DNA from 4 places in the Mesorhizobium sp. B2-1-3A genome. Region 1 is predicted to be linked to each of the others. Evidence: predicted binding sites of a transcription regulator. Region 1 holds the regulator's gene; each other region holds the start of a gene.
The links. The regulator PhoB, encoded in region 1, activates phosphate uptake and scavenging genes when phosphate is short. The targets are predictions, from matches to a motif close to TGTCATNNANCTGTCAT.
Positions count from the first base shown of each region.

Region 2: FJ977_RS08640 (DUF1045 domain-containing protein) is a predicted target of PhoB. The motif match lies at 2,671-2,687, and genes of this name have one in related genera.
Region 3: phnF (phosphonate metabolism transcriptional regulator PhnF) is a predicted target of PhoB. The motif match lies at 2,188-2,204, and genes of this name have one in related genera.
Region 4: FJ977_RS03015 (LTA synthase family protein) is a predicted target of PhoB. The motif match lies at 3,982-3,998, and genes of this name have one in related genera.

Region 1 covers NZ_VFWK01000003.1:879,848-887,216, forward strand. Annotated here, with positions in the region: gene FJ977_RS15555 (sugar ABC transporter permease) at 5-1,357, opposite strand; gene xylF (D-xylose ABC transporter substrate-binding protein) at 1,503-2,543, opposite strand; gene FJ977_RS15565 (ROK family transcriptional regulator) at 2,815-4,059, shown strand; gene phoB (phosphate regulon transcriptional regulator PhoB) at 4,398-5,087, opposite strand; gene phoU (phosphate signaling complex protein PhoU) at 5,210-5,917, opposite strand; gene pstB (phosphate ABC transporter ATP-binding protein PstB) at 5,943-6,746, opposite strand; gene pstA (phosphate ABC transporter permease PstA) at 6,743-7,369, opposite strand, start outside.
Region 2 covers NZ_VFWK01000002.1:434,178-441,546, forward strand. Annotated here, with positions in the region: gene iolD (3D-(3,5/4)-trihydroxycyclohexane-1,2-dione acylhydrolase (decyclizing)) at 1-275, shown strand, start outside; gene iolE (myo-inosose-2 dehydratase) at 382-1,299, shown strand; gene FJ977_RS08630 (DUF3329 domain-containing protein) at 1,343-1,561, shown strand; gene iolB (5-deoxy-glucuronate isomerase) at 1,761-2,573, shown strand; gene FJ977_RS08640 (DUF1045 domain-containing protein) at 2,727-3,434, shown strand; gene FJ977_RS08645 (alpha-D-ribose 1-methylphosphonate 5-triphosphate diphosphatase) at 3,471-4,610, shown strand; gene phnN (phosphonate metabolism protein/1,5-bisphosphokinase (PRPP-forming) PhnN) at 4,607-5,236, shown strand; gene FJ977_RS08655 (MurR/RpiR family transcriptional regulator) at 5,551-6,444, shown strand; gene FJ977_RS08660 (extracellular solute-binding protein) at 6,519-7,369, shown strand, end outside.
Region 3 covers NZ_VFWK01000003.1:497,775-505,143, reverse strand. Annotated here, with positions in the region: gene FJ977_RS13730 (carbon-phosphorus lyase complex subunit PhnI) at 1-1,034, opposite strand, end outside; gene phnH (phosphonate C-P lyase system protein PhnH) at 1,036-1,647, opposite strand; gene phnG (phosphonate C-P lyase system protein PhnG) at 1,647-2,108, opposite strand; gene phnF (phosphonate metabolism transcriptional regulator PhnF) at 2,230-2,979, shown strand; gene FJ977_RS13710 (zinc-binding alcohol dehydrogenase family protein) at 3,269-4,288, opposite strand; gene FJ977_RS13705 (ABC transporter permease) at 4,412-5,380, opposite strand; gene FJ977_RS13700 (sugar ABC transporter ATP-binding protein) at 5,377-6,930, opposite strand; gene FJ977_RS13695 (ABC transporter substrate-binding protein) at 7,098-7,369, opposite strand, start outside.
Region 4 covers NZ_VFWK01000001.1:587,951-595,319, reverse strand. Annotated here, with positions in the region: gene FJ977_RS03020 (pilus assembly protein) at 332-1,969, shown strand; gene FJ977_RS03015 (LTA synthase family protein) at 2,015-3,976, opposite strand; gene fabD (ACP S-malonyltransferase) at 4,223-5,170, shown strand; gene fabG (3-oxoacyl-[acyl-carrier-protein] reductase) at 5,230-5,967, shown strand; gene FJ977_RS03000 (acyl carrier protein) at 6,167-6,403, shown strand; gene fabF (beta-ketoacyl-ACP synthase II) at 6,438-7,369, shown strand, end outside.

The sequences.
Region 1 (7,369 bases):
CCCCCTAAACCCGCTTGCGGTAGACGGTGTCGAGCCAGACGGCGATGACCAGAACGGCGCCGACGACGATGCTCTGCAGCGGCGAGTCGACGCCGAGCAGCACCATGCCGGACTGCAGCGACTGCATCAGCAACGCTCCGAGCATGGCGCCGATGATCGTTCCCGAGCCGCCGGCCAGCGATGTGCCGCCGATGACGGCGGCGGCGATGACAAGCAGCTCGTCCAATGTGCCAAGCACGTTGGTCGACGAGTTCTGCCGGGCAGACGAGATCGCGGCGGCGATCGTGGCCAACACGCCCATGATCATGAACACCTTCATGGTGATCCAGCGTGTGTTGATACCGGCCAGGTTGGCGGCCTCCGGGTTGCCGCCGATGGCGAAGACATAGCGGCCGAAACGGGTGCGGTTGGTGATGAAGGTCATGATCAGCCCGACGGCGATCGCCATCAGCACCGGGATGGCAATGCCGTGGGCGATGAACAGGCCACCCTCGGGTACGGTGATGTTGTTGGCGGCGGCGTATCTGTTCACGATGCCGATGGGCCAGGGATAGGAATTGGCCAGCCACACCGCGCCCATGATGACGGCGCAGGTGACGGTGCCGAGCAGCGTTTCGGCCCAGACCGGGCGCAACGGGAAGCGGAAGCGCTTGCGCTGCACCCGCCCGTTGAACAGTGCAAACACGACGGCGAGGCAGGCGACGATACCGACGATCCAGCTCCAGGTGGCGCCGATCGATCCGGCCGGGCCGCCGCCCATCAGCTGGAACGTGGCATCGAGCGGTGCCACGGTCTGGCCTGACGTGACCCACCAGGCGGCACCGCGCCAGACCAGCAGGCCGCCCAGCGTGACGATGAAGGCCGGCACTTCGAGATAGGCGATGATGAAACCCTGGAAAGCGCCGATCAGTAGCCCGAGCGCCAGCCCGATGACCAGCGCCAGAACCCATATCCACGGATTGCCGAGTTCAAGCCCGACGAACCGGACCAGGAAATGCACCTGGGCAAAGCCCATGACCATGCCGATCAGGCCCTCGGCGGAGCCGACGGACAGGTCGATATTGCGCATGACGATGACCAGCACCATGCCGCAGGCCATGATGGCAACAGCGGAGGTCTGCACCGACAGGTTCCACAGATTGCGCGGAGTGAGAAAGGTGCGGCTGTCGAAATCGAGCGGATTGACGCCCAGACGCAGACTCGAAATCACGTGCAGCCCGACCCAGATCAGCAACAGGGCACCGATCATGCCGAGCATGCGGGTGTCTATCTCGGTTGCCTTCAGGAACCGGGCGACCGCGCCAAGCTCCGACGCGCGCGCGGTGTCGACCTGCGGGTTGGACGTCGTGTCGGTCATGATTTCCTCCCACCGGCCGGCCATCCGGCACGGATGCCGGAACGCAGCCTAGAAGCTATCCGCCTGAGGCGGAAACACAAATCTTTTTGAGAAAACGCCGCGGCTTTTGGGCCGCGGCGTCATTGTCGAACAGTGCAGCGCCGTTCTAGTTGCAGGCCGCGACGCTGCCGGCGGCGACGCCCGCGCAGACTTCGTCCTTCTTGATCCAGCCGGCATCGATGACGAGATTGAGATTGTCCTTGGTGATGGCGACAGGGGTCAGGAACAGCGACTTGACGGTGTTGCCGCCAGGCGTCGTGAAGTCCTTCACCCCGGCGATGTCGGTCATCTTCTTGCCGTCGGCCAGCTGCGAGGCGATCTCGGCGGCATTCTTGCCGAGCTCGCGCGCATCCTTCCACACCGACACGGTCTGGGTGCCGAGCGCGATGCGGTTCAGCGCGGCATGATCGCCGTCCTGGCCCGACACCGGCACGGTACCGGCAAGGCCTTGCGCCGTCAGCGCCGCGACGACACCGCCTGCGGTGCCGTCATTGGCGGCGACCACGGCATCGACCTTGTTGTCGTTGGCGGTCAGGAACTGTTCCATGTTCTTCTGGGCGTTGGCGGGCAGCCAGCCGTCCGTATAAGCCTCGCCGACATTCTTGATCTTGCCGCTGTCGATGGCCGCCTTGAGCACTTCCATCGAGCCCGAGAACAGGAAATCGGCGTTCGGATCGGCACCCGAGCCCTTGATGAAGACATAGTTACCTTCCGGCTTGACCTTGAACACTGCGCCGGCCTGCAAGCGGCCGACTTCCTTGTTGTCGAAGGTCAGGTAGAAGACGTCCTTGTTCTCGATCAGGCGGTCATAGCCGACGACCGGAATGCCTTCGTCCAGTGCCTTCTGCACCGCCGGGCCGATCGCCGAGGCATCCTGCGCCAAGATGATGAGCGAGTTGGCGCCCTGCGAGATCAGGCTTTCGACATCGGTAAGCTGCTTGCCGGGATTGGACTGCGCATCGGCGGAAATGTACTTGTCGCCGGCGGCCTCGATCGCCTTCTTCATGGCGGCCTCGTCGGTCTTCCAGCGCTCTTCCTGGAAGTTCGACCACGAAACACCGATGACCTTGTCCTTCGCCTGCGCGACCGACGCAAGCGTCAGCGACATGGCGACACCCGCCAGGATGGCGGCCGTGAATCTCTTCATGATATCCTCCCTGCGCCGCGTATGGCGCGACCAAACTGACCCGAAGGCCGGCACAGAGGCTCTATTTTTTCGAGCCTCAAAAAAAATACTGATCCATCGTCGGAACGCTGTCAACATCGATTCTGATGGATCTTGAGGTGTCGTGGACTTTTTTTCGAGCCTCGCAATAAATAAATGACAGCGCCAGCCGCTTCTGCCAGTATTTGCCCCAGTCGCCGGCAGTGTTCGAGGGGCAGTCAGAACCGCGGCGACGGGGAGGATGTGGGAAAGTATGTCGGTCGGAATCCGCCACGACGATCTGCGCCGGCGCAACCGCGCCATGGTGATTGCGGCCGTGCGCCGGGCCGGCCAACCGTCGCGCACCGAGATCGCCGCGACCACCGGCCTCAGCCATTCGACCATATCGGCGATCTCTTCGGACCTGATCGGCGAAGGCATCCTAGTCGAGGGCAAGCCGAGCGAGGCCGGTGCGCTCAAACGCGGCAGGCCACAGGTCGGCCTCGGCCTCAACCCGGAGGCCGCGGCCATCATGACTGTGGTGCTGTCGCTGAATTTCCTGTCCGTCGCCGTCATCGACTATGCCGGCCAGGTGATATCGGAGGAACAGCGCCGGCTGGACACGCTGACCATGTCGCGCGAGGCGCTGATCGGTGAATGCGTCGCCATTGTACGGCGCCGCCTCGAGGATCCCGATATCGACGTGCGCAGCGTCGCCCGCATCGCACTGGCGATCCAGGGCATCACCGACACCGAGGCCAGGGCCATGCTGTGGTCGCCGATCACGCCGCAGACCGACATCGCCTTCGCCGACATACTGGAAGCCGAGTTCGGCATCCCGGCCACCATGGAGAACGACTGCAACATGATGGCGGTGGCGCTGCGCTGGCGCGACCCCGAACGCTACCGCGACGACTTCATCGCTATCCTTTTGTCGCACGGCATCGGCATGGGCCTGGTGCTGAAGGGCGAGCTGTTCACCGGCACCCATTCGTCGGGCGGCGAGTTCGGCCACATGATCCATCGGCCAGGCGGCGCGCTCTGCCGCTGCGGGCGGCGCGGCTGCGTCGAGGCCTATGCCGGCAACTACGCCATCTGGCGCAATGCCAGGCAGCTTGGCGAGGACACCGAACCGGTCGCCGACGTCAGCGACGCGCAGATGCGGGCATTGGCGACGACAGCGCGGGAACGCGCCGGGCCCGAGCGCGAAGCCTATCGCAAGGCCGGAGAAGCACTAGGTTATGGCCTCGGCAGCCTGTTTGCGCTGATCGATCCCGCCCCCGTGGCCATGGTCGGCGTCAGCGCCGCCGCCTTCGACCTGATCGAGCCGGCATTGCGCGAGGCGATCGCCCAGACCGCCGGCGGCCAGCACTCGAAATCGATTTCGTTCGACACCGAACCGAACGAGTTGCCCCTGATCCGCGAGGGCTGCGCCATGCGCGCACTGACCTTCGTCGATCAGGAAATCTTCGCGCCGGGCGTGCAGGCAAGAGGCAGTGCCGGGAAGAGCGTTGCCTGAGCTGGCATTCGTCGTTGATGCGGTAGACCCTCGCTTACTTGGAGATTGGCCGTCGTCATCCGTGGGCGGAGCAGGAGCGAAGCTCCGTCGCGGAGACCCTGGGATCCATTCCGTGACCTATGCCACGCAGTGCAACGGAGCAGGATTTGCGCCGTGGCAACGCTTTGAGGTCGCGGCATGGATCCTTGGGCTGCAGAGCAGCCCCAGGGGTTCGCGCCGCGTCGCTGCGCTCCTTGCTCGCCCAAGGATAACGAAGCCATGAGCGTCTCAGCCAATTGTCAATGCGTGTGACCCGGGAGTGGACACAGTCAACCTATCAACGCTTCCGCCTCAAGGCTCTAATCTTCCCTGATCGCGTAGCCTGCCCCACGGATGGTGCGGATGACGTCGGGCATGCGGCCATTGTTGACCGCCTTGCGCAGGCGGCCGACATGCACGTCCACGGTGCGCTCGTCGATATAGATCGTCTCACCCCAGACATTGTCGAGCAGTTGGCTGCGCGAGAAGACGCGGCCGGGATGGCGCATCATGAATTCGAGCAGGCGGAATTCGGTCGGCCCGAGCCGGATCTCGCTCTTCTTGCGGTAGACCCGGTGCGATTCACGGTCGAGCACGATGTCGCCGACCTTGAGCACGCTGGACAGCACTTCCGGCTTGGCGCGGCGCAGCAGCGCCTTGACGCGGGCCATGAATTCCGGCGTCGAGAACGGCTTGACCAGATAATCGTCGGCCCCTGTGGAGAGCCCACGCACACGGTCGCTTTCTTCACCCCGCGCGGTAAGCATGATGATCGGCAGCCGTTCGGTCTCGGGCCGCATTCTTAGCCGGCGACAGAGTTCGATGCCGGACACCGCCGGTACCATCCAGTCGAGCACCAGGAGATCGGGCACGTTCTCCTGCAGCCGGATTTCGGCTTCATCGCCGCGGGTTACCACCTCGACCTGATAACCTTCCGATTCCAGATTGTAGCGGAGGAGCACGCCGAGCGGCTCCTCGTCCTCCACCACCATGATGCGTGGTGCGATCATTGACTGGTCACCTCTAAAGCAATCCCAGGAAAAAATGTGTAGCGGTTTTCCATCCTGAATTGCGTGAAACAAAGAGATAGAGCGGTTCGGCGTTTCCGCGAAACGCTGAACCGCTCCAACGCTCAAGCCGCCGGCGCCGACATCGCCGTCTCGTCCTGTTTGGGGCGGTTGGCGGGCAGTTGCGTGCCGGTCAGGACATAGTACGCGTTCTCGGCGATGTTGGTCACATGGTCGCCGATGCGTTCGAGATTCTTGGCGCAGAACAACAGATGCGTGCAAGCGGTGATGTTGCGCGGATCCTCCATCATGTAGGTCAGCAATTCGCGGAACACCGAGGTGTACTTGACGTCGATGCGTTCGTCGTCGGCGCGCAGCTTCGCAAGCGCGGCGGCGTCGCGCGCCGCATACTCCTCGATCACGCCCTGCACCTGGATCAGCACCAGCTGCGCCATGGCGTCGATGGAATGCGACAGGTCGCGCGGCGTTGCGTTGAGACCGACGGTGCCGACGCGCTTGGCAATGTTCTTGGCAAGGTCGCCAATGCGTTCGAGGTCGCCGGCCATGCGGATCGACCCGACGACATGGCGCAGATCGTCGGCCATCGGCTGGCGCTTGGCGATCAGCGTGATGGCGCGATCGTCGAGTTCGCGCTGGCGTGCATCCATGATGGCGTCGTCGGAGACCACGCGCTGTGCCAGCGCGTTGTCGGAATTCAGCAGCGCCTTGGTGGCGCCGCCGACCATCGAGCCGGCGAGATCGCCCATGTCGCTGATCAGCCTGCTGATCTGTCCGAGATCCTCGTCGAAGGCTGCGACTGTATGTTCGGCCATGATCCTGGTCCTCGTATGCGTGCGATCAGCCGAAGCGGCCGGTGATGTAGTCTTGCGTGCGCTTCTCGCGAGGCGACGTGAAGATCTTCTCGGTGCGGTCGAATTCGACCAGTTCGCCCAGATACATGAAGGCGGTCTGCTTCGAGACGCGCGCCGCCTGCTGCATGTTGTGGGTGACGATGACGATCGTGTAGTCGGCCTGCAGCTCGTCGATCAGTTCCTCGATCTTGGCGGTCGACAGCGGATCAAGCGCGGAGGCCGGCTCGTCGAGCAGGATGACCTCCGGCTTCACCGCCACCGTGCGGGCGATGCACAGCCGCTGCTGCTGGCCGCCCGACAGGCTGAGGCCGCTGGCATTGAGCTTGTCCTTGACCTCGGTCCACAAAGCGGCGCGCTTCAGCGCCTGCTCGACACGACCGTCCATCTCGGCCTTGCTGATCTTCTCATAGAGCCTGACGCCGAAGGCGATGTTCTCGTAGATCGACATCGGGAACGGCGTCGGCTTCTGGAACACCATGCCGATCTTGGTGCGCAAAAGGTTGAGGTCCTGCGAGCGGTCGAGAACGTTCTGGCCGTCGAGCAGCACCTGGCCCTCGGCGGTCTGCTTGGGGTAGAGCTCGTAGATGCGGTTGAAGACGCGCAGCAGTGTCGACTTTCCGCAACCGGAAGGGCCGATGAAGGCGGTGACGCTGCGCTCGGGCAGCGACAGCGTGATATCCTTCAGCGCCTTCGATTGGCCGTAGTAGAAGTTGAGGTTCTTGACCTCGATCTTGGCCTTGGCCGCCGCCTCGGCGGCGATCGTCATGTCTGGAGACAACATCTGGCTCATTTGTCCTCTCTGCGTCCGGTCAGGCTGCGCGCAAAGATGCTGAGCGCGAGAACCGTCAATGTGATTATGAGTGCGCCGGTCCAGGCCAGCTGCTGCCATTCCTCGTAGGGACTGAGAGCGAACTGGAAGATGGTGACAGGCAGGCTGGCCATCGGCGCGTTGAGATTGCTGGACCAGAACTGGTTGTTCAGCGCCGTGAAAAGAAGGGGGGCGGTCTCGCCGGAGATGCGGGCGATGGCCAGCAATATGCCGGTGACGATGCCGGAAAGCGCCGCGCGATAGGCAACCGAACGGATGACCACCCAGCGCGGCGCGCCGATCGCGGTGCCGGCTTCGCGCAACGCGTTCGGCACCAGATTGAGCATGTCCTCGGTGGTGCGCACGACGACCGGGATGACCAGGATGGCCAGCGCGACGGCCCCGGCGATGGCCGAGAAATGCCCCATCGGCCGCACCATCAACTCATAGACGAACAGACCGATGATGATCGATGGCGCCGACAGAAGGATGTCGTTGATGAAGCGCACCACGGTGGTGAGCTTCGAGAAGCGTCCGTACTCAGCCATGTAGGTGCCGGCCAGCACGCCGATCGGCGTACCGACGATGATGCCGATGATGGTCAT
Region 2 (7,369 bases), on a different contig from region 1:
TCCTGCCCGATGTGGACTTCGCCGCCCATGCGGCGAGCCTGGGCGCGATATCAGAGAAAGTACCCTCGATCGCCGGGCTCGAAAACGCGCTGCAGAAGGCCAGGAAGAACGACCGCACCACCGTTGTGGTCATCGACACCGATCCGCTGGTTTCCACCGATGCCGGCGGCCACTGGTGGGACGTGGCGGTGCCGGAAGTCTCGGCGCGACCACAGGTCAACGCGGCGCGCAAGGCCTATGACGAGAAGCGCCAGATGCAGAGCGTCGGCGATTGATGCGAGCTCCCTTCTCCCCGTCCCTATACGGGAAAAGGTGCCGGCAGGCGGATGAGGGGCGGCGCCAGCGGCCAAAGAATGAACTGTTCTAATCTGGAGTGACGACTTGAAAGCCAAACTGGGCATGTCCCCCATCGCGTGGTGGAACGACGATCTTGCGGAACTGAGCGATGACGTGTCGCTGGAGGAGTGCCTGCGCCAGTCGCGTTCGGCCGGCTTCACCGGCATGGAAATGGGCCGGCGTTTTCCCAACGACCCCGCCGTCATGCTGCCGATCCTGAAAGCGGCCGACGTGACGCTGTGCGGCGGCTGGTTTTCCGGAACGCTGGTCGATGAGGAGATGGGCAAGAACAAGGACCGCATCCAGCCGATGATCGACCTGTTCAAGGCGGTCAATGCGCCCTGCATCGTCTATGGCGAGGTCGGCCGCTCGATCCAGGGCGACCGCTCGAAGCCGCTCGCCACCAAGCCGAAGCTCACCAGTGACGAAATGAAGGCCTATGGAAGGCGCCTGACCGAATTCGGTGAATGGTGCGCCGAGCAAGGCATGCCGCTTTCCTACCACCACCACATGGCGGCGGTGGTCGAGACCGAGCCGGAACTCGATGCCTTCATGCGCCATTCCGGGGCGGGGATTCCGCTGCTGCTCGATGCCGGGCACCTGGCCTTTGCCGGCGGCGACGTGCTGCGCGCCATCGACAACCACCACAAGCGCATCAGCCATGTCCATGTGAAGGATGTGCGCATGGACGTGATCGACAAGCTCGACCGCACGAAACAGTCCTTCCTGGACGCGGTGGCGCTCGGCGCCTTCACCGTGCCGGGCGATGGCTCGCTCGATTTCGGCGCCATCGTGCAGCGCTTCGCCGACCATGGCTATGAAGGCTGGTTCGTGGTCGAGGCCGAGCAGGACCCGAAGAAGAACCCGCCGCTCAAGATGGCGCAGGTCGGCCACAAGGAGCTGATGCGGGTGATGACATCAGCCGGTTACACGGTCGAAACCCAGGGTTTTCCGAATGCCTGACACGGTGGGTTCACGGCGAGGCAGGTTGCTGTAGATTGGCCCGATGAAAGATTCCGAGCACCCGTTCTTCCGGCCCTTGTGGCGGCGTGTCGCCGTCGTCGCGGTCTGCGTCATCTGGTCGATCATCGAGTTCGCCACCGGCACGCCGTTCTGGGGCGTCATTGCGCTCGGCTTCGCCGGCTATGGCGTCTGGCAGTTTTTTTATCTGTACAAGCCGGTTGATGAGAGCAAGGCGACGGCCGAGGCCGAACCGAAGGAGTAACTGATCGCGTGCGTTGGCGATTAGCTTGCGGCGCTTCCACCTTCGTCATCCTAGGACGGAGCAAGGAGCGCAGCGACGCAGCGCAGACCCTAGGATGACGAAGATGGAAGCGCGCCGACCAAAGATTTGCGATGGCGCTTTCAAACAGACGGCTTGGCTTCACGGAGCCCCTCAAGCCAGTGGAATAGGAGAGACAAAAATGTCGAAGCTGCTCGTGAAGGCCGACAAGAGCCATGGCCGCGTCGCCCACGTCACGCCGAAAAGCGCCGGCTGGACCTATGTCGGTTTCGACCTGCATCGGCTGCGGCCTGGCGAAAGCGCCTCGGGAAAGACGGACGATCGCGAGGTCTGCCTGGTGTTCGTCACTGGCAAGGGCACCGCGAAAGCCGGCGGCAAGGATCTTGGCCTGCTCGGGGAACGCATGTCGCCCTTCGAAGGCAAGCCTTGGTCGGTCTATATCCCCGAGGGATCGGACTGGTCGGTAACGGCCGATACCGAACTGGAACTGGCGGTGTGCTCGGCGCCCGGTCTTGGCGGCGGCCTGCCGGTTCGGGTGATCGGACCCGACGATCTCGGCCAGGAGGTGCGCGGCAAGGGCACCAACACCCGTTACGTCACCAACATCCTGCCGGAAGGCAAGCCGGCGGACTCGCTGCTGGTGGTCGAGGTCATCACGCCCGGCGGCCACACGTCGAGCTACCCGCCGCACAAGCATGACCAGGACAATCTGCCTGATGAATCCTATCTCGAGGAAACCTACTATCACCGTCTCAACCCGCCGCAGGGCTTTGCCTTCCAGCGCGTCTACACCGACGCCGACAAGAACGGCCATCGCGCGCTGGACGAAGCCATGGCGATCGAGGATGGCGATGTCGTGCTGGTGCCCAAGGGTTATCACCCCTGCGCCGCCTGCCATGGCTATGATCTCTACTATCTCAACGTCATGGCCGGGCCGAAGCGGACATGGAAATTCCACAATGCCCCCGAGCACGAATGGTTGATGAAGGCCTGATCATTCCGGCGGTGCCGGCTGAAGTTATTGGTCCAGCTTGAAAAAATCGTCGGCTAAGGACCGCCTGGCTCGATTTGCCTTCGAAAACCCTTCAAAGCTTCGTCAATCCGTCATGGAAATCACCTATGGCAACGGATCTGACGAGGACTTCCCATGCGTTATGCCATCTATTTCACCCCCCGGCAGGACGAACCGCTGGCGCGGATCGCCGCGAATTGGCTGGGCCGCGACCCGTTCGGCGCGGCGACAAGGCCGGTCGAGGCCGTGGCCGACCTGGCGGCGGCGGAAGTTGCCTTCCACACCGCTTCGGCTCGCCGCTATGGCTTCCACGCGACACTGAAAGCCCCCTTCCGGCTTGCGGCCAACGAGAGCGAGACCTCGCTGCGCGCGGGGCTCGACCATTTCGCCGAAGCGACGCCGGTGGTTACGATACCGCGGCTCGTCGTCAGTCAGATCGACAGCTTCTTCGCGCTGGTGCCCGAGGGCCCGTTGCCTTCGCTCAACCGTTTCGCCGACGAGGTCGTGCGCGACTTCGACCGCTTTCGCGCGCCACTGACGGAGGCCGAGATCGAGCGGCGCAGCCCCGATTCGCTGAAGCCGGCCGAGTTCCGCAATCTCTGCCAGTGGGGTTACCCCTATGTCTTCGAGACCTTTCGCTTCCACATGACGCTGTCGGGTCGGGTCGGGCCACAGGAAAGCCCTCGTCTTCGCCTAGCAATCGACAGCCTGTTCGCCGAAGTGCTGCAACAACCTGTGCTGGTGGACGCGCTGACGCTGTTTGTCGAGACCGAACCCGGGGCGCCGTTCATGGTGCTTTCCCAGCACGCGCTGGGACGCCGACCGGCCAGAAAAATCGCCTGAACAAGCCCTGCCCCATATGATCAAGGACTGCCCGAAATGACCGCCGAGACCGTTCTTTCCAACGCCCGCATCGTGCTTGCCGACGAGATCGTCGAAGGGTCGCTGGTGCTGCGCGACGGCTTCATCGCCGGCATCGATGCCGGTGCTGCCCGCACCGGCGAGGACATGAGCGGCGACTATGTCATTCCGGGGCTGGTCGAACTGCACACCGACCATCTCGAGGGCCATTACGCACCACGGCCGAAGGTACGCTGGAACCCGATCGCCGCGGTGCTTGCCCATGACGCCCAGGTGGCGACGGCCGGCATCACCACCGTGCTCGACGCCTTGCGTGTCGGCATGGATGAGGACGCCGATCTCACCTTGGCCGATATCCGCAAGCTGGCCGATGCAATCGAGGACAGCGTAGCGCAGGATCGTCTGCGCGCCGATCATTTCCTGCATCTGCGTTGCGAGGTTTCGGCGCCGGATTGCCTGCAGGCCTTCGCCAATTTCGATCAGGACGACCGGGTCAAGTTGGCCTCGCTGATGGACCATGCGCCCGGCCAGCGTCAGTTCGTCAATCTCGAAACCTATGCCTATTACTACCAGCGCAAGCTGAAGCTGACCGACCGCGACTTCAAATTGTTCTGCGAGAAGCGGATGGCGGAATCGGCGCGCTATTCTGCGCCGAACCGCGCGGTGATCGCCGCTGCCTGCCAGGAGCGCGGCATCGTGCTCGCCAGCCATGACGACGCCACGTCGAGCCATGTCGACGAGGCGATCGAGCAAGGCGTGCGGGTCGCCGAGTTCCCGACCACCGAGGAAGCGGCGCGCGCTTCGAAGGCCGCGGGCCTGGGCGTGCTGATGGGCGCGCCCAACGTCATGCGCGGCGCTTCGCATTCGGGCAATGTCTCGGCGCGCACGCTGGCCAGCGACGGCCTGCTCGACATCCTGTCATCCGACTATATTCCGTTCAGCCTGATCCAGTCGGCCTTCTTCCTCGGCGACATGGTGGAAGGCATTTCGCTGCCGCAGGCGGTCGCCATGGTTTCGAAGAACCCGGCGGAAGCCGTTGGCCTGACCGACCGCGGCATCATCGAACAGGGCCGCCGCGCCGATCTGGTGCGCGTGCGTGTCGACGACCATGTTCCGGTCGTGCGCACCGTCTGGCGTCAGGGGCGCCGGGTCGCATGATGGTGTCGGCCTTGATCGAACGTGAACTGTCCGCCGAGACGTTTCCGATCCGCCACGGCGTCTTTGTCGCCGTCGTGGGGCCGAGTGGCGCCGGCAAGGACACGGTGATCGGCTACGCCCGCGCGCTCTTTGCCGACGAGAGCCGGCTGGAGTTCGTCCGCCGCGTCATCACCAGGCCGAGCGATGCCGCGAGCGAGGATCACGACACGCTGGCCGACGCGGCCTTTGTCGAGGCCGAGGCCGACGGCGCCTTTGCAATCTCGTGGGAAGCACACGGCTTGCGCTATGGCCTGCCCGCCGATGTCGACTGGTCGGTCGCCAATGGCCATGTCGCAGTCGCCAATGTGTCGCGCGCGATCATCCCCACCTTGCGCGAGCGCTATGCCAATCTGGCCATTGTCGAGATCACCGCCTCGCCTGATGTGCTGGCCGAGCGGCTGGCAATGCGGGGCCGCGAGTCGCGCGGCGAAGTGCTGGCGCGCCTGGCGCGCAGCGCCAACGTCACCCTGTCCGGCCCCGGCGTCACCTCGATCGACAACAGCGGCCAACGCGAGGTTGCCGGCGAACGTTTCGCCGAGCTGCTGCGCAAGGCAATGGCCTTCTCCGACATGTCGGGCATGATCTGATTCAACTCGCCAGCGTGATTCCGGCACCACGACTTGCCTAGAAAGACGACTTGAGGCACGCCGACTGAAGTCGCTCGGCGCGAGCCGCCTTGGCGTGAGCAATCTCCAGATTTGATTTCGCGGCATCATGGCGCACGGCCACGTATCCGGTGCATCGCTGCTGTTCGCCGCTGGCAGGCCGCATGCCCGCCCGCGCCTGGCCACCACTGTCACACCGCTGTAACAGACATTTCGGATCGTGGCGTTCGTTGTAATCACTACAGGCAGCGAACGAGCCAGCCACCATGATTTATGATGCACCCGAAGAGCAGAAAATGACGGTCGACGCCCTCGTCCAGGCGGCGCTCGATAGCCTGCCGCCCGCCGAGCAGCGCATGGCGCGGTTCTTCGTCGACCAGAAGCAGGCTGTGCTCCTGGGGTCCGCGGCCGAGATCGCCGAGCAGGCCGGCGCCAGCGACGCCACCGTGGTCCGGACGGCGCGCTCGCTTGGTTTCGATAGCCTCTCGGCGCTTCGCCAGATGCTGCTGTCGGACCTCACCGGCACGCCGTCACCCGGCAAGCGACTGGCGCGCACCTTGCAGGAGACCGGCGACGACGGCGCGGCAGCGTTGCGGCACGTGATCGACATTCATGAAAGCGTGCTCGATGTGCTCAAGCGCCCGGAAATGGCGGCCGCATTCGAGCGCAGTATCGACATCCTGGCGCGGGCCAATCGCCGCCATGTCTTCGGCATCGGTCCGTCGGGCGCCATGGCCGATTATGCCAGTTTGCAGTTCAACCGGATCGGGCTGCCGACCAGCGCGCTGTCGGTATCGGGAATTGCGCTCGCCGACCGGCTGCTGTGGCTGGGCAAGGGGGACGCGGTGCTGATGATGGCCTATGCGCCGCTCTACCGCGAGGTCGAGGTTGTTCTCGAGCAAGCCATGCAGATCGACGTCCCGGTCGTGCTGATCAGCGACAATCTGGCTCCGCTTGTCTCGGGCAAGGTGGCCGAGACGCTGCCGATTCCGCGCGGCAAGGCCGATCACCTGGCCATGCATGGCGGCACGATCGTTCTCCTCGAGGCGATGATCATCGGGCTGGCGAAGCGGGCTAGCGAAGCCGCCTTTGACAGCCTCGAACGGTTGAGCTCGCTGCGCGGCTCGATCGACAAGGCGTGGATCAAACGAGGCGTCAAAAGGAATAAATCAAAAAACGCCGGGAAATGACATAAAATGTTCAAGTAACATTCGTATGATATGATGGGTATTACTTTGCCCATGGCAATTTACTGGAGATAACCATGAAAACCGGCACGACATTCTGCTTTGCAATTGGCTTGAGCACGCTCGCCTTGACGATGCCTGTTTCGGCATCCGACCTGGTGCTTTACGACGCACTCGATTTCGCCGGCCCGGTGGCCAAGGCCTTCCAGGCCAAGACCGGCCTTACGGTCGACGTCGTCGAGCCCGGCAGCACCGGCGAGACGCTGGGCAAGATCGCCGCGGAAGGCAACAACCCGCAGTTCGACATCGTCTGGCTCGACGGCTCGGCGGTGATGGAACGCATGGCGGCCGACCACGTGCTGCAGGCCATTCCCGCCGCCGCCTACGACAAGGTGGCGTTCACCGATCTCGGCAAGTCGCTGATCCCGCAAAGCCGCGCTTTCCTGCCGACCGGCACCAGCACCACCGCCATCGAGGTCAACACCAAGAAGGTGCCGGCCGACAAGATGCCCAAATCCTGGGCCGACCTTCAGTCCTTCGCAGGCGGCGTCGCGGCCAAGGATCCGAACCTGTCGGGACCGGCCTATCAATGGCTGGCCGGCTTCTTCCAGACCAACGGCCTCGATGCCGGCAAGGCGTTGCTGGCCAAGACGCTGACCAACAAGGCGCTGTCGGGCCTGTCGAGCGGCGGCAAGGTGAACAAGGCCGTGCTGACCGGCGATGCCTCGGTCGGCATCAACCAGGACAGCGCCATCTTTTCGAAGATCGCGGCCGGCGAGCCCGTCGTCGCGGTCTATCCGAGCGAGGGTTCGGTGTCGCTGCCGCAAGGCCTCGGCATCAGCGCCAAGACCCAGCATATGGACGCAGCCGAGAAATTCATCGACTTCGTCACCAGCGCCGAGGGCCAGGCCGCCATGCAGAACGGCGA
Region 3 (7,369 bases), 380 kb from region 1:
AGGTCGAGTTCGGCCTGGAAGTCGACATAGTGCGGCAGCTTCAGATGCTCGACGAAACCGGTCGCCTGGACATTGTCGGAGTGCGAGATGACGAACTCCTCGTCCTGGGCGGCGGCGACAATGTCCTCGCCGAGCTCGGAGGCACGCAGTGCTCGGTCACACAGCGCCATGGCCATCGCCTTGCGCTCGCTCTGGCCGAAGACGAGGCCGTAGCCGCGGGTGAATTGCGGCGGTGCCTTGGCCGATCCCTTGAACTGATTGACCATCTGGCATTCGGTGACCCGCACCGTACCGAGCGGGGCGGCGAAGGGCAGTTCGGGAATGTCGAGTTCCAGCTCGACCTCGCCGATGCGGATTTCGCCGACGAAGGGATGGTTGCGGGCGTAGCCGCGCTGGGTGGAATAGCCGAGCGCCAGCAAGAAACCTTCGTCACCGCGCGACAGGGCCTGCAGGCGGATGTCGCGCGCCATCGGGAATTCCAGAGGCTCGCGGGTGATGTCGCCAGGGACATGATCCTGCGGCATCTCGCCATCCGGTTCGATCAGGCCCTCGCGGGCGAGGATCGCCGAGACGCGCGGCATGGCCTGCACTTCAGTCTCGCGCTGCAACGGTTCGGCGACATCGGCGCCGGCGGCAAGCTCGGGATCGAGCAGCCGGTGGGTGTAGTCGAAGGTCGGGCCAAGCAACTGGCCGCCGGGCAAGTCCTTGTAGGTTGCCGACACACGCCGTTCGACCCGCATGGCGCCGGTGTCGATCGGTCTGGAATAGCCGAAGCGGGGTAGCGTGGTGCGATAGGCGCGCACCAGGAAGATCGCCTCGATCATGTCGCCGCGCGCCTGGACGATGGCGAGTGCCGCCAGTTCACGGTCATAGAGCGAGCCTTCGCTCATCACCCGATCGACGCCGAGCGACAGCTGCTCGACGATCTGGTCGAGGCGCAGCGCGGGCACCGAACGGTCGCCGCGCCGGCGGTCGGCGAGAAGGCTGTGGGCATTGGCGATTGCGGCCTCGCCGCCTTTTACCGCGACATACATCTTACGCCTCCATCGTCTTGATACGTGTCGTGCGCGGAAGGCAGGCTATGCCTTGCGATGTGGCGAGGATGACGTCGACACCGCGCGGAAAGCGCTTGTTGTTCTGCTTCCACTGCTCGATGAAATGACGCGGCATCTGCGCCGGCGCGATCACGGCGCTGGTTTCGATGCCGGGGCCTTCAAGCAAGAGCGGCGCACCTGATACGAGGTCGCTGACCTGGAGGATCAGCGTGGTCGATCTGTCGGGGTAATCCTGCGTGCCTTGCGCAAAACCGTCGAGCGCCATCATCTCGGCCGGTGTTGCGATAAACGCGAAATGCGCGTCGGCCGGCGTGTTGGCCATCGGCGCGCCGGTATGGAAACCAAGCCAGGAGCCGATCGCGGAGGAGGTGTGCAGGGCCGGGTCGAGCCATAGCGGCGTGTCGTTGTCGCACAGCGCCAGTGCCACCGCGCCTGACGTTGCCGAGAGCGGCGCCGGCGGACGGGCCAGGACAGGCAAGGGCTGTACGCTGCCTGGCCGTGCCATCGCGTCCATGATTGCGCGGAACACGGTCTGGGCGTTGAAGACCGGATCGGCGAAGCCGCCCTCGATCGATTGTGCTGCGATATCCATCAGTCTTCTCCGCGAACCATGGTGAAGAAATCCACCTTCGTTGCCGCCGTCTCGGCGCGGCGTTTTTCGTTGGCGGCGGCAAGCGCCGACCTCAGAGGCGCGATCAGCCTGGTCTCGACTTCGGCGCGGCTGGCAGGGTCCTGCCACAGCGCGTCGGCTATTGCCGCCAGCTTTGCCTTCTGCTTGTCGCGACCAAGCGCGTAGCAATGGCCGACCTGACCGGACGGCAAACGGACGGTGGCGCGGGTGACGGTCGCCTCGCCGACATTGAATGGCGCGCCGCCGCCGCCGATACGACCGCGCAGCGTCACGAGCCCGGTCTCGGGACCACGCAGCAGTTCGGCTTGCGAAGGCAGGCCAGCCTCGTTCCAGAGCCGGACGATGTCGTCGCCGCTCGACTGCGCCAAAGTCGCCATGGCGGCCTTGCGTTCGGCCTGGTCGCGGGCTTCCTGTCCTCGCATCAGCAGAATTCCTCTTTGCCAAATTTGTCTATTGATATAGACAACTATACAAATTATACATATTACCTAACGCGAGTCCATGACGCGTGGATGACAGCCGATGGAAGGCGGGGGCAAATTCATGACCGGACGACAGGAAGCCGACAGTATCGAACGGCGCAGCGGCGTCTCGCTGTGGCGCCAGATCGCCGACAGGATCCTGCAGGCGATCGCCATCGGGGATTTCGCCGAGAATGCCGCGCTGCCGCCGGAGGTGGCGCTCGCCGAGCGCTATGGCGTCAACCGTCACACGGTGCGCAGCGCCATATCGGCGCTCGTGCAGGAAGGGGTGCTGCGGGCCGAGCAGGGGCGCGGCACCTTCGTCTTGTCGCGCAAACGGCTGTCCTATCCGATCGGCGCGCGCACACGCTTTTCAACAGGCCTGCAAGGGCAGACATCGGAACGGCATATCGTGTTGCTCGCTTCATCGATCGAGCCCGCAAGTCAGCGTGTCGCCGAGGGCCTTGGGTTGGCCAGGGGTGCCGAGGTGATCAGGCTCGAGACACGCGGTGAAGCCGACGGACGGCCTGTGTCGCGTGCTGCCGGCTGGTTCGATGCCAGACGCTTCACCGGGATCGACAAGGCGATGGCCGAGACCGGGTCTGTCACGGCCTCTCTGGCTCGTTTCGGGATAGACGATTATCTCCGGCAATCGACCGTGCTGTCAGCGCGCCATGCCGATGCCGCCGATCTTGCCGACCTGGACCTGCAGCCCGGCGCCATCGTGCTGGTCACGGTGGCCGTCAACGTCACGCCGGACGGCCAGCCGATCCAGTTCTCCGAATCGCGGTTTCCGGCCGAGAGGGTGGAGTTGAAGCTGTCGGCGCTGTAGGGAATGCCGGCCTTTTACGAGACCGTGACCAGCCCGGTCGTGCCTAACTGTCGGCGGCTGCTCGTTCGAGGATCGGCTTCCGCCAATCCGTCGCTGCTTCGCAGCGCCACCTTTCCCCCCTCCGGAGGGAAAGGAAGGGCGCATCGCTGGAGTAGCGGTGGCTGCAATAGGTTAGTGCCCTTCCTCTACCCCGTCGATCGGGGGAGAGGTGGCTCGGCGAAGCCGAGACGGAGTGGGGGTCGACTGCACTGCGCGTCCTCAATTCGGGCCGGGTTCACCGCTTGCCGTATTACGACACCACCTCGATCACAGCCTTGATCAGGCCGGATTTCTCATGCGCCCAGCGGGCGAGGTCGCGCGGCGTGCCGTCTAGTGTGGTGCGGTGTGTGACGAGCTTGGCCAATGGCACGGCACCGTTGCGGATCGAGGCAGCGACATGATCGAAGTCGGCGCGCAAAGCGTTGCGGCTGCCGATCAGCGTCATTTCACGCTTGTGAAATTCAGGGTCGGAAAAGACGATGTCGTCCTTGACGACGCTGACCAGCACCAGCGTGCCGCCGTGGGCGACATGGGCGAAGGCCGACTGCACTGATTGGGTGTTGCCGGTGGCGTCGAAGACCATGTCGAAGCCTTCGCCTGATGTCGCTTCCCTGACCAGATCGGGCACCGCGCCGCGCGAGCCATCGAGGGTCTTGAAGCCGAGTTCGGTTGCGGCGAAGGCGAGCCTTTCGCTGCTCATGTCGAGCAGGGTCACATCAAGCTCGGCGATGCGGGCGAAGATGGCGGTGCCGAGCCCGATCGGGCCGGCGCCAATAACCAGCGTGCGGGCACCGGGATCGGCGCGGGCGCGCCGCACGGCATGCGCGCCGATGGCCAGGAATTCGACGGCGGCGGCGTCGGCCAGCGACAGGCCATCGGCCGGATAGAGATTCTGCGCCGGGACAAGAATGCGTTCGCACATGGCGCCGTCGCGGTGGACGCCGAGCACCTCGATCCTGACACAGCAATTCGGCTTGCCGTGCCGGCAGGCGATGCACTTGCCGCAGGAGAGATAGGGGTTGATGACGACCGGTTCGCCAATGGCAAGGTCGACGCCCTCGCCGGTCTCGACGATGGTTCCCGACACCTCATGGCCCATGATGCGGGGGTAGGCGAGGAAGGGGTGCTTGCCCTCGAAGATGTGGTAGTCGGTGCCGCAGATGCCGACATGGCTGACCCCGACCAGCGCCCAGCCGGCAGGCGGCGCGCCAGGCTGGGGACGGTCTTCCAGGACGAGTTCGCCGGGCGAGCGGCAGACGACGGCTTTCATGTTTTCAATCCAGTCTCCAATGAAATCGCCGGCCTGAAACGATTGACGCAATTCCGCGCGGAAAACCGTTTCACACTTTCCTGGAATGCTTCAGACAGGCCGGCGATCGCTTTCGGTTTGTTGCTATTTACCGCCGCGGCGGCGCAGACCGTCGAAATACACGATGACGATGATCAGCGCGCCGGTGATGATGCGCTGCCAGAAGGCGTTGACGTTGAGCAGGTTGGCGCCGTTGTTGATGGTGGCGAGAATGAAGGCGCCGAGCAGCGGGCCGTGCACCGAGCCGACCGCGCCGAACAGCGAGGTGCCGCCGATCACCGAGGACGCGATCGCCTGCAACTCCCAGCCTTCGGCCTGGGTCGGGTTGCCGATGCCGATGCGCGAGGCCAAGAGCACGCCGACAAAGGCCGCGCAGAGGCCCGACAGCGTATAGGCCATGTAGATGGTGCGCTGGACGTTAACGCCGGACAGGCGCGAGGCCTCGGCGTTGGAGCCGACCGAGAAGAGATAGCGGCCCCAGCGGCTGTGATGCAGGAAGATGTAGGCCGGAATGCCGACCAGGATCACCATCCAGAACAAATTGGGGACGCCGAGGAAGGAGTTGCGCGAGAATTCCTGGAAGGCATCGTTGTTGATGGAGATCGAATTGCCGTTGGTCATCAAAAGGCCGATGCCGCGCAGTGAGGTCAGCGTCGCCAGCGTGATGATGAAGGGCGGCAGCCCCATCTTGACGATGCCGAAGCCATGGAACAGGCCGATGGCGACGCCGACCAGCAGCGTGATCAGGATGGCCAGGAAAACCGGTATGCCGGCATTGATCAGCATCGCGGCGATGACGGTGGCAAAACCGACCACGGCACCGACGGACAGATCGATGCCGCCGGTTATGATGACGAAGGTCTGGCCGACCGCCAGGATGGCGATCATCGAACCCTGACGCAGAAGGTTCGAGATGTTGTTGGCCGAGGCGAAGCTCGATGTCGACAGCGACAGGATGACCCAGAGCAGTACCAGCAGCGCCAGCAGCGTCAGCCCGAACAGGGCGTTGTAATTGCGCTTGGGTTTTTCGGCAGGAATCGCCTCGGTGCTCATATCTTTCCTCCCAGCTTTTCTTGTTTCTCGGCGAGCGCCTGTGTCAGAATTTCCTCGTGATCGGCGGTGCGGAACCCATGTGTCGCCACCAGTTTGCCGCGGCGGAACACATGCAGCGTGTCGGCCAGTTCATAGACTTCCGGCAGATAGGACGAGATCAGGATGATGCCGGCGCCCTTCGACAGGAGCGCGCCGAACAGGCGGTAGATTTCGGCCTTGGTGCCGACATCGACGCCGACCGTCGGCTCGTCGAAGATGAACAGCTTGGCGCCATGCGCCAGCCATTTGCCGATGACGATCTTCTGCTGGTTGCCGCCGGACAGGCTGGAGGCCAGCGCATTGCGTGTCGGCGTCTTGATGCGCAGATCGGCGATCTGGCGGTCGGCCTGGGTCTTTTCCTGCGCGCCGGAGATCAGCAGGTTGTTGGAGATGCGCTTGTAGATCGGCAGGTTGAGATTGAGGCCGACTGGCAGGTTGAGGCAAAGGCCCTGGTCGCGGCGGCTTTCCGGCGCCAGCGCCATGCCGAGCTTGATGGCGTCATGCTCGGAGTTGATCTGAACCGGCTTGCCTTCCCACAAAATCTCGCCGGCCGATTTGCGGTGGCGGCCGTAGAGCGTGGTGACGAACTCGCTGCGTCCGGCGCCGATCAGCCCGTAGAGCCCGACGATCTCGCCGGCGCGGACCGTCATCGAGACATTTTCGAAGCCCTTGCCCGACAGGTTCCTGGCCTCGACGATCGCGGCGCCGGGGGTGAAATGTTCCTTGTGATAGACCTGCTCGATCGAGCGGTTGATCATCAGCTTGACCAGTTCGGCGTCGTTGGTCTCACTGATGTTCCTGGTGCCGACCAGCGTGCCGTCACGCAGCACGGAGACGCGATCGGCCAGCTCGAACACTTCCTCCATGCGGTGGCTGATGTAGATGATGGTCACGCCTTCGGACTTCAGCCGGCGGATCAGGGTGAAGAGCTGGTCAGCCTCCTTGCGGGTGAGGTAGGCGGTCGGCTCATCGAAGATCAGGAATTTGGTGCCGCGCACGGTGGCGCGGGCGGCGGCGATCAACTGCTGCTGGCCGATGGTGAGGTCGCCGAGCACGACATGCGCCGGCAGGTCGAAGCCGAGATCGTCGATGATCTTCTGCGCTTCCTTGACCATGGCGCGCTGCTGCAGGATGCCGAAGCGCGAATTCTCCTCGCCGAGGAACATGTTGGCGGCGACCGTCAAATGCCGGCAGAGCACGACTTCCTGGTGCACGGCGTTGATGCCGAGCGCCATCGCTTCATGCGGGGTCGCCAGCGCGGCAGGCTTGCCTTCCCAGACGACCTCGCCGGAGGTGCGCGGCATGACGCCGGTCAGGAGCTTGATCAGTGTGGATTTGCCGGCGCCGTTCTCGCCGACGATGGCGTGGATTTCGCCTGCCTTGAAGGCCAGCGTCACCGGCTTCAGCGCGTGGGTGCCGGGATATTTCTTCTCCAGGCCGCGCAGTTCGAGGATCGTCCTGCCAGGCTCCAGCACGGGGGCAGGATGCAGGTCTTGCGCCGTCGATGTCATGACAATCCTCCCAGATTGGCCTCCCAGATTGGTCTCACAATCCGGTGCGCGGCAAGGCTCTTAAAACGCCCGCCGGAGCAGCCTAGCCCAGGCTGGCGGATTTCCAAGCGATATGGCTGTTGTTTCCGGGGCACGAGGCCCCGGAAACCGTGCGGCTGCGCCGAGGCTCAGTTGAGCTTCGGGTTGAGCAGCGCGTCGATCTTGGGATCCTTCATGTTGGCCTTGGTGACGAGGTTGGCGCCGGTGTCGACATTGGCCTCGACCTTCTCGCCTTTGGAAGCGGCGAGCGCGGTCTTGATACCGTCATAGCCCATCCGGTAGGGATCCTGGACGACGAGGCCGGAAATGACACCGTCATTCAGGAACTTGATCAGCTTCTCGTCGCTGTCGAAGCCGATCAATCCGACCTTGCCGGCAAGCTTGTTCTCGGCGATCGCCT
Region 4 (7,369 bases), on a different contig from region 1:
CGGGAGGCGGAAGCACTTCTGGCTTCACACGAAGGCTTTTGATAAAACCTCCGGCCCTCCGTTCAGCCCCCAGCTGGGACCGGCAGATTGGCGGCGTCTATACAGCAATCCACCGAGAAGGCAAGGGCAAGCGGCGTTCCCGATGTCGCAGGGCGCTGGAAAGGAAGCAGCCGCGTCGGTACCGCCTGGCGATTTTCTCGCAACCAGCCTTTAACCACAATGTCAGGTTGCACAGGGTTGAGCCCCGCCGTCAACGGTCGATTCATCATGGAAGGCGCAAAAGCCCGGGCAATCCGCGCAGACCAAGCGGTGGGCATTTCCGGGGGTAAGGATGCTTCTCAACAGATTCTGGCGCTCGAAGAGCGGCAATTTCGCGCTTCTGATGGGGCTCGGTCTGCCGGCCATCCTGTCGGCCGTCGCCTTCGCGGTTGATGTGTCGACCATCATGCGGGCCAAGAGCAACCTGCAGAATGCGCTCGACGCCGCAAATCTCGCCTCCTCTCATCTCGGCGATCTGGATATTACCCGCACGGACGCCTTCGATCGCTATTTTCAGGCCAACATCGTCGGGCATGGCGAACTCGCCAACGCGCAGGCGACGCTGACCGTCGACAGGGGCGTCAACTTCATCAAGACAAAGGCGGTTGCCTCCGCGGACGTCAATTTGAACTTCGCCTTCCTGTTCGGCCAGAACAGGCACATCGTCGTCGATGCCTCGGCTGTCGAATCGAACAATCAGCTCGAAGTCGTGCTGGTGCTGGACAATACCGGCTCGATGGCCGGTGCCCGCATGACGGCATTGAGGACGGCAACGAAGTCCCTGCTGGACACGCTTGAGGCGACAAAATCGCCGACGCGCCAGGTGCGTGCCTCGCTGGTTCCCTTTGTCACGGCGGTCAACGTCAATGGCGATGGGTTCGATCCGTCCTGGATCGACATGGACGGGAAGTCCTCGACCAATGGCATCAATTTCCCCGCCATCGACGGCAAGCGGCCGACCCACATGGCGCTGTTCAAGCAACTGGGGCTGAAGGGCGGATGGAAAGACACCGGGTGGAAAGGCTGCGTCGAGGCTCGCCCCGGCACCTACAACATTTCCGATACGCCACCGGATCCGAACAAGCCCGACACGCTGTTCGTGCCCTATTTCGCTCCCGACGATCCATCATCTGCCACCAAGCCGTCCGGCTCCTATGGCAACTCCGCGACCGGCTACAACAATTCGTACCTCGACGACACCATAGACAAGAACAAACTCAAGCAGTCCGGCATCAATGTGCTGGGTATCGACCTCAGCGGCCTGCTCGGAGGTGTAATCGACGCGTTGTTGGGCGCTGATCTGGAAAAGATCGCCAAATATGTCGCCTCGACGAACAAGCTCGTCACCGAGACCGGCACCGCCATCACCGTTGGGCCGAATCGCTCCTGCCCGACCCCCGTCGTTCCCTTGACCGACGACTTCGACAAATTGCGCAAGGCCGCGAGCCAGATGACGGAGTGGAACGGTTCCGGCACCAATGTCTCGGAGGGCCTGTCGTGGGGCATGCGGGTGCTTTCGCCAGGCGCGCCCTATACCGATGGGGTGCCGTTCAAGACGCCGGGCGTGAGCAAGATTGTCATGCTGCTTACCGATGGCGAGAACGTCGTCTATGGCGCCAGCAATCAGCCGACCAAGTCCGACTACACGTCCTATGGATACCTGGCGGGTGGCCGCTTCGGGTCGGACAATCAGACGACGGCGGCCCGCAATGTCGACGGTTGGACCAAGAGCGTGTGCACGCAATTGAAGAACGAGGGTGTGCAGATCTACACGATGGTGCTGCAGTCCGACACCGCCGCCAACCGCACGCTCTACAGCGCCTGTGCTTCCAACCCGAGCGACTACTATGCCGTCAACGACCCGGCCAAACTGCCGAACGTCTTTCAGCAAATCGCCAACAAGTTCTCGAAGCTGCAACTCACGAACTGAGTGCTCGATATCGAGAGGGCTGCCGCATCTGAAGGATCGGAACCTTCAACTCGTATGGGCGACGACCTTGTCGACCGTCTCGGGGAAGAAGTCGGGTGCGGCATGGCGCTTGCCGAACATCATGTCGTACTGGATGAGCCGGAAATCGCGGATTGCCGGGTCGATCTCCTTTTGACGTGACCAATCGGGCGTGGCCTCGCCGGCCGGGGTCAGCAGCAGGTTACGGTCGACGACGCGGTAGCGCTCGCGCATCTCGCCCAGGAAGCCCGTGTAATAGGGATGGCTGATGCCGGCCGCGGTGAGGATATGATAGGGCAGGAATGCTGGGCTGACCGTGCCGAGGTCCGCGACCGGGCCGGAACGGTTCGACCAGATGATCAGCGGTGTCTCGTGATGCTCAAGGGCGGCTTGCGGTGTAGGCTCCTTGCGTGGCGCGACGTTGTCCTTCAGGAAGCCGGTCTCGACATAGACCGGCCCCAGCGGCGGCAGATGGTCGCCGAAGAAGGCGACAATCGTCGGCCGGTCGCGCTTCTTGGCCCATTCGATCAGCCGTTCAAGGCCGTGGTCCGCGTCGGCTGAACCCTCCGCGTAGCTCAGCAGCGAATCGCGCGCCCACTGGCTGATCGGCGCCTGCACGGCGTGGGTCGGGTTGTAGTAGCGGTTCGGTTCATAGGGGCCATGGTTCTGCAGGCTGACCGCGAAGAAGAACACCGGATCGTCACTGGCGTCGGCTTCCCGGATGATCTCATCCGTCATCGCCGCATCCGAAGCCAGCGGTCCGCGCTTTTCCATGGGGGGCAGCGTCTCTTCCGACTTGAAATCGTTGAAACCGAAATCGGCGTACACCGCGCCACGGTTCCAGAACCAGTTGGTGCCCGGATGGATAGCGCGCGCCCTGTAGCCCTCGCTCTTCAGGAAGGTCGCCATCGATGGTGTCGGCGTGCGCACATATTGTTGGTAAGGGATGCTGCCGGCCGGCAGGAAAGCGTTGGAAAAGCCGGTCAGCGCCTCGAATTCGATGTTTGCGGTCATGCCGCCGAATTCAGGCGAGAACATCGAACCGGAACGCAATGCCCGCACGGTGGGAATGGGATCCGGTGTGATGGTGACGCCGGGCAGCTTGGTCGGATCCCAGAAGGATTCGCTCATGACGATAATGATGTCTGGCTTTTCATCGGGCACCGAGGCCGTTATCTGCGGCCGGTCGATCGCCGCGATCGCCTTTTCCGTATAGCCCGGGGGTGCCGAGACATGGGCCATCGGCACGTTGAGCGCGAAGGCCAACGCAAAGCCGTTGGAGGCGTAGTTTTCCTTCTGGTCCCACATGATCGGGATGATCTGCAGCCGATCCCTGGTCCATGAGAAAGTGGCGTAGTCCATGATCGAGACGAAGAAGGCGAGCAGCGGCACCGCCAGCGTCAGCCGGGCAAGGCGACCCTTGTGGCTGAGCGCGGGAACCTTGCGGCGCCACAGCCGCCAGCCATAGACGAGCAGCGACAGGCCGGCGACGATGCCGACGACTATGGCGAGCGCGGTCATCGGCCGTTCACGCACCAGGAGCGGCAACAGGGCGAAGATCTGGCGGGCGTAGAGGAAATCCGTCGGGTAGAGCGGATCGCCGAGATAGTGCGATTTCTGGTGGCCGACAAAGGCCAGCGAGAGCGTCAATGGCGCGACGATCATCAGGCTCTGGTGGCTGCGGCCGAACACGGCGTCGAGGCCGATCAGGATCAGCGCGAACACGACGATGGTCGTCCATCCCGGCTTGAGCGGCTGCAGGAAGAAGGAGACGGTGCCGGCAAAGTCACCGCGCACGATCAATTCGATGGCGAACACCAGGATGGTTGAGATCGCCAGGCTGATCAATCCGTAACGGACGACCGGCCATGTCCGGCCCGGCAGATAGCCGGTGGACGGATCGTCTTCCAGGAACTGAGGCGCGGCTTTACCGGCGCGTTTCGAACTCTTTGCCACTTTAACTTCCCACCCAGCGACAACCCAAGTCACGCGATTGTCATATAATTGTCACGCAAAGCTAGCGCCTGTGGCGGAAATAAGAAGAGCCAGCAAACGATTCGTGAGCGGTTTTCATCAGGTGTGATCGCCAAAAAGCCCTTTCGGAACAGGCACTCGGCGCATGGTTCGGATTTGGGCACGGGTCCAGCCGGGCTTGACTTGGCGGGCTGCCTTGCGCCACAGGCAGGAAAAATTCGTATTATCAGGCAAGCACAACCAGTCTTCGGGAGCCCTAGCATGGCCGTCGCATTCACCTTTCCGGGACAAGGCAGCCAGGCTGTCGGAATGGGCAAGGATCTTGCCGATGCCTTTCCGGAGGCGCGCAGGATATTCCAGGAAGTCGACGACGCGCTTGGCGAAAACCTGTCGAAGCTGATCTGGGAAGGTCCGGAAGAGACGTTGACGCTGACCGCCAATGCACAGCCGGCACTGATGGCGGTTTCGCTGGCTGCCGTGAGGGCGCTGGAAGCGCGCGGTTTCTCGCTGAAGGACAAGGTCGCCTATGTCGCCGGCCATTCGCTGGGCGAATATTCGGCCCTTGCCGCCGCCGGCTTTGTTTCCGTCGCCGATGCCGCCCGCCTGCTGCGCATTCGCGGCAACGCCATGCAGGCGGCGGTGCCGGCCGGCGAGGGCGCCATGGCGGCGATCATCGGACTGGAGCAGGCGGATGTCGAAGCCGCTTGCGCCGAGGCCGTGCAAGGGGCCGGCAAGGTCTGTCAGATCGCCAACGACAATGGTGGCGGCCAACTGGTCATCTCCGGCGCCAAGGCCGCGGTCGAGCTGGCGGCGAAACTGTGCACCGAAAAGGGCGCCAAGCGGGCGCTGATGCTGCAGGTCTCGGCGCCCTTTCATTCCGCGTTGATGGCGCCGGCGGCGAACGTCATGCGCGACGCGCTCGCCGGGGTGGCGAAGAACGCGCCGGCGGTCCCCGTGGTGTCCAACGTCACCGTGACCCCGACCAGCGATCCGGATGAGATCGCCCGGCGCCTGGTCGAGCAGATAACCGGCCGCGTGCGCTGGCGCGAAACGGTGGAATGGTTCGGTGCCAACGGCGTCGCGACGCTTTACGAGATCGGCGCCGGCAAGGTGCTGTCGGGCCTGGCACGGCGCATCAACCGCGATATCGCTACATCGGCTGTCGGCACGTCGGCCGATGTTGAGGCGGCACTGGCCGCATTTGCATAATACACTGGCGATTTGACCCCTTCCGTGTGAAGGGTGTTTTCTCAGATCAGGAGACAAAAATGTTCGAACTGACCGGCCGCAAGGCGCTCGTCACCGGCGCATCGGGAGGCATCGGCGAGGCGATCGCCCGCGTGCTGCATGCGCAAGGCGCCATTGTCGGCCTGCATGGCACCCGCATCGAGAAACTCGAGACACTGGCCGCCGAACTCGGCGACCGGGTAAAGCTGTTTCCGGCCAATCTGGCGAATCGCGACGAGGTCAAGGCGCTTGGCCAGAAGGCGGAGGCCGATCTCGAAGGCGTCGACATCCTGGTCAACAATGCCGGCATTACCAAGGACGGGCTGTTCGTGCGCATGTCGGACGCCGATTGGGATAGCGTGATCGAAGTCAATCTGACCGCCGTTTTCCGGCTGACGCGCGAACTCACCCATCCGATGATGCGCCGCCGCCATGGCCGCATCATCAACATCACCTCGGTGGTTGGTGTCACGGGCAATCCCGGCCAAACCAACTACTGCGCCTCCAAGGCCGGCATGATCGGCTTCTCCAAGTCGCTGGCGCAGGAGATCGCCACCCGCAACATCACCGTCAACTGCGTTGCCCCGGGCTTCATCGAATCGGCGATGACCGACAAGCTCAACGACAAGCAGAAAGAGGCGATCATGGCGGCGATCCCGACGCGCCGCATGGGATCGAGTGTTGAAGTGGCGTCCGCCGTCGCCTACCTCGCCTCCAACGAAGCCGCCTACGTCACCGGGCAGACCATCCATGTCAACGGTGGCATGGCCATGATTTGACCAGACATGGCGGGGTTGTGAAAAGAGACCATTTCACCTTGGACCTCGGCCATTTTTCGTGTAATGCGGCCCGCAACCCGGCGGTTCGGGCAAAAACCGGTCCGTAGCCGTTGCGTTTCCGGCAGGACCATCTTTCAGCTTGATTAGCGGCATTCTGCCCGCTAACGAAGACAGACAAACAAAAGACGAGGATGCCCAAATGAGTGACACCGCAGAGCGCGTCAAGAAGATCGTCATCGAGCACCTTGGCGTCGATGCCGACAAAGTGACGGAGCAGGCGAGCTTCATCGATGATCTGGGCGCTGACAGCCTCGATACGGTCGAACTCGTCATGGCGTTCGAAGAAGAGTTTGGCGTCGAGATTCCCGACGACGCGGCCGAGACCATCCTGACCGTCGGCGATGCCGTGAAGTACATCGACAAGGCTTCGGCCTGACGCTTTCCGCAGTCATCACCGGGGAGGACCTGCGATGAGGCGTGTCGTCGTCACGGGCCTTGGGTTGTTGTCGCCGTTCGGCATGGGCTTTGAGCACAGCTGGAAGGAACTTCTGACCGGCCGCAGCGCCGCCAAGCGCATCACCGAGTTCGAGGTGGAGGATCTTGCCTGCAAGGTCGCCCACGTCATTCCGCGTGGTGACGGCAGCAATGCTACCTTCAATCCAGAGGCCGTGCTCGAGCCTAAGGAATTGCGCAAGATCGGCGACTTCATCCTGTACGGGATTGCCGCCGCCGACGAGGCGCTGAAGGATTCCGGCTGGGAGCCCAAGACGCATGAGGAGCAGTGCGCCACCGGCGTGCTCATCGGGTCCGGCATTGGCGGCATCGAGGGCATCGCCGAGAACGCGATAATCCTCAAGGAGCGCGGTCCGCGCCGCATCAGCCCCTTCTTCATTCCTGGCCAGATCATCAATCTTGTCTCTGGCCAGGTTTCGATCCGGCACGGGCTGAAAGGCCCGAACCATGCCGTCGTCACTGCCTGTTCGACCGGCGCGCACGCCATTGGCGATGCTGCCCGGCTGATCATGTGGGGTGATGCCGACGTGATGGTCGCCGGTGGCGCCGAAGCGCCGGTGACGCGGCTGTCGATCGCGGGCTTCGCCGCCTGTCGGGCGCTGTCGACCGAGCGCAATGACACGCCGCAGACGGCCTCGCGTCCCTATGACCGTGACCGGGACGGCTTCGTCATGGGCGAGGGCGCCGGTGTCGTGGTGCTGGAAGAACTCGAGCATGCCAAGGCGCGCGGGGCGAAAATCTACGCTGAGGTGACTGGTTACGGTCTCACGGGCGACGCCTATCATATCACCGCACCGGCTGAAGACGGCGACGGCGCTTTCCGTTGCATGACGGCGGCGTTGAACCGGGCCAAGCTTACGCCTTCCGACGTCGACTACATCAACGCGCA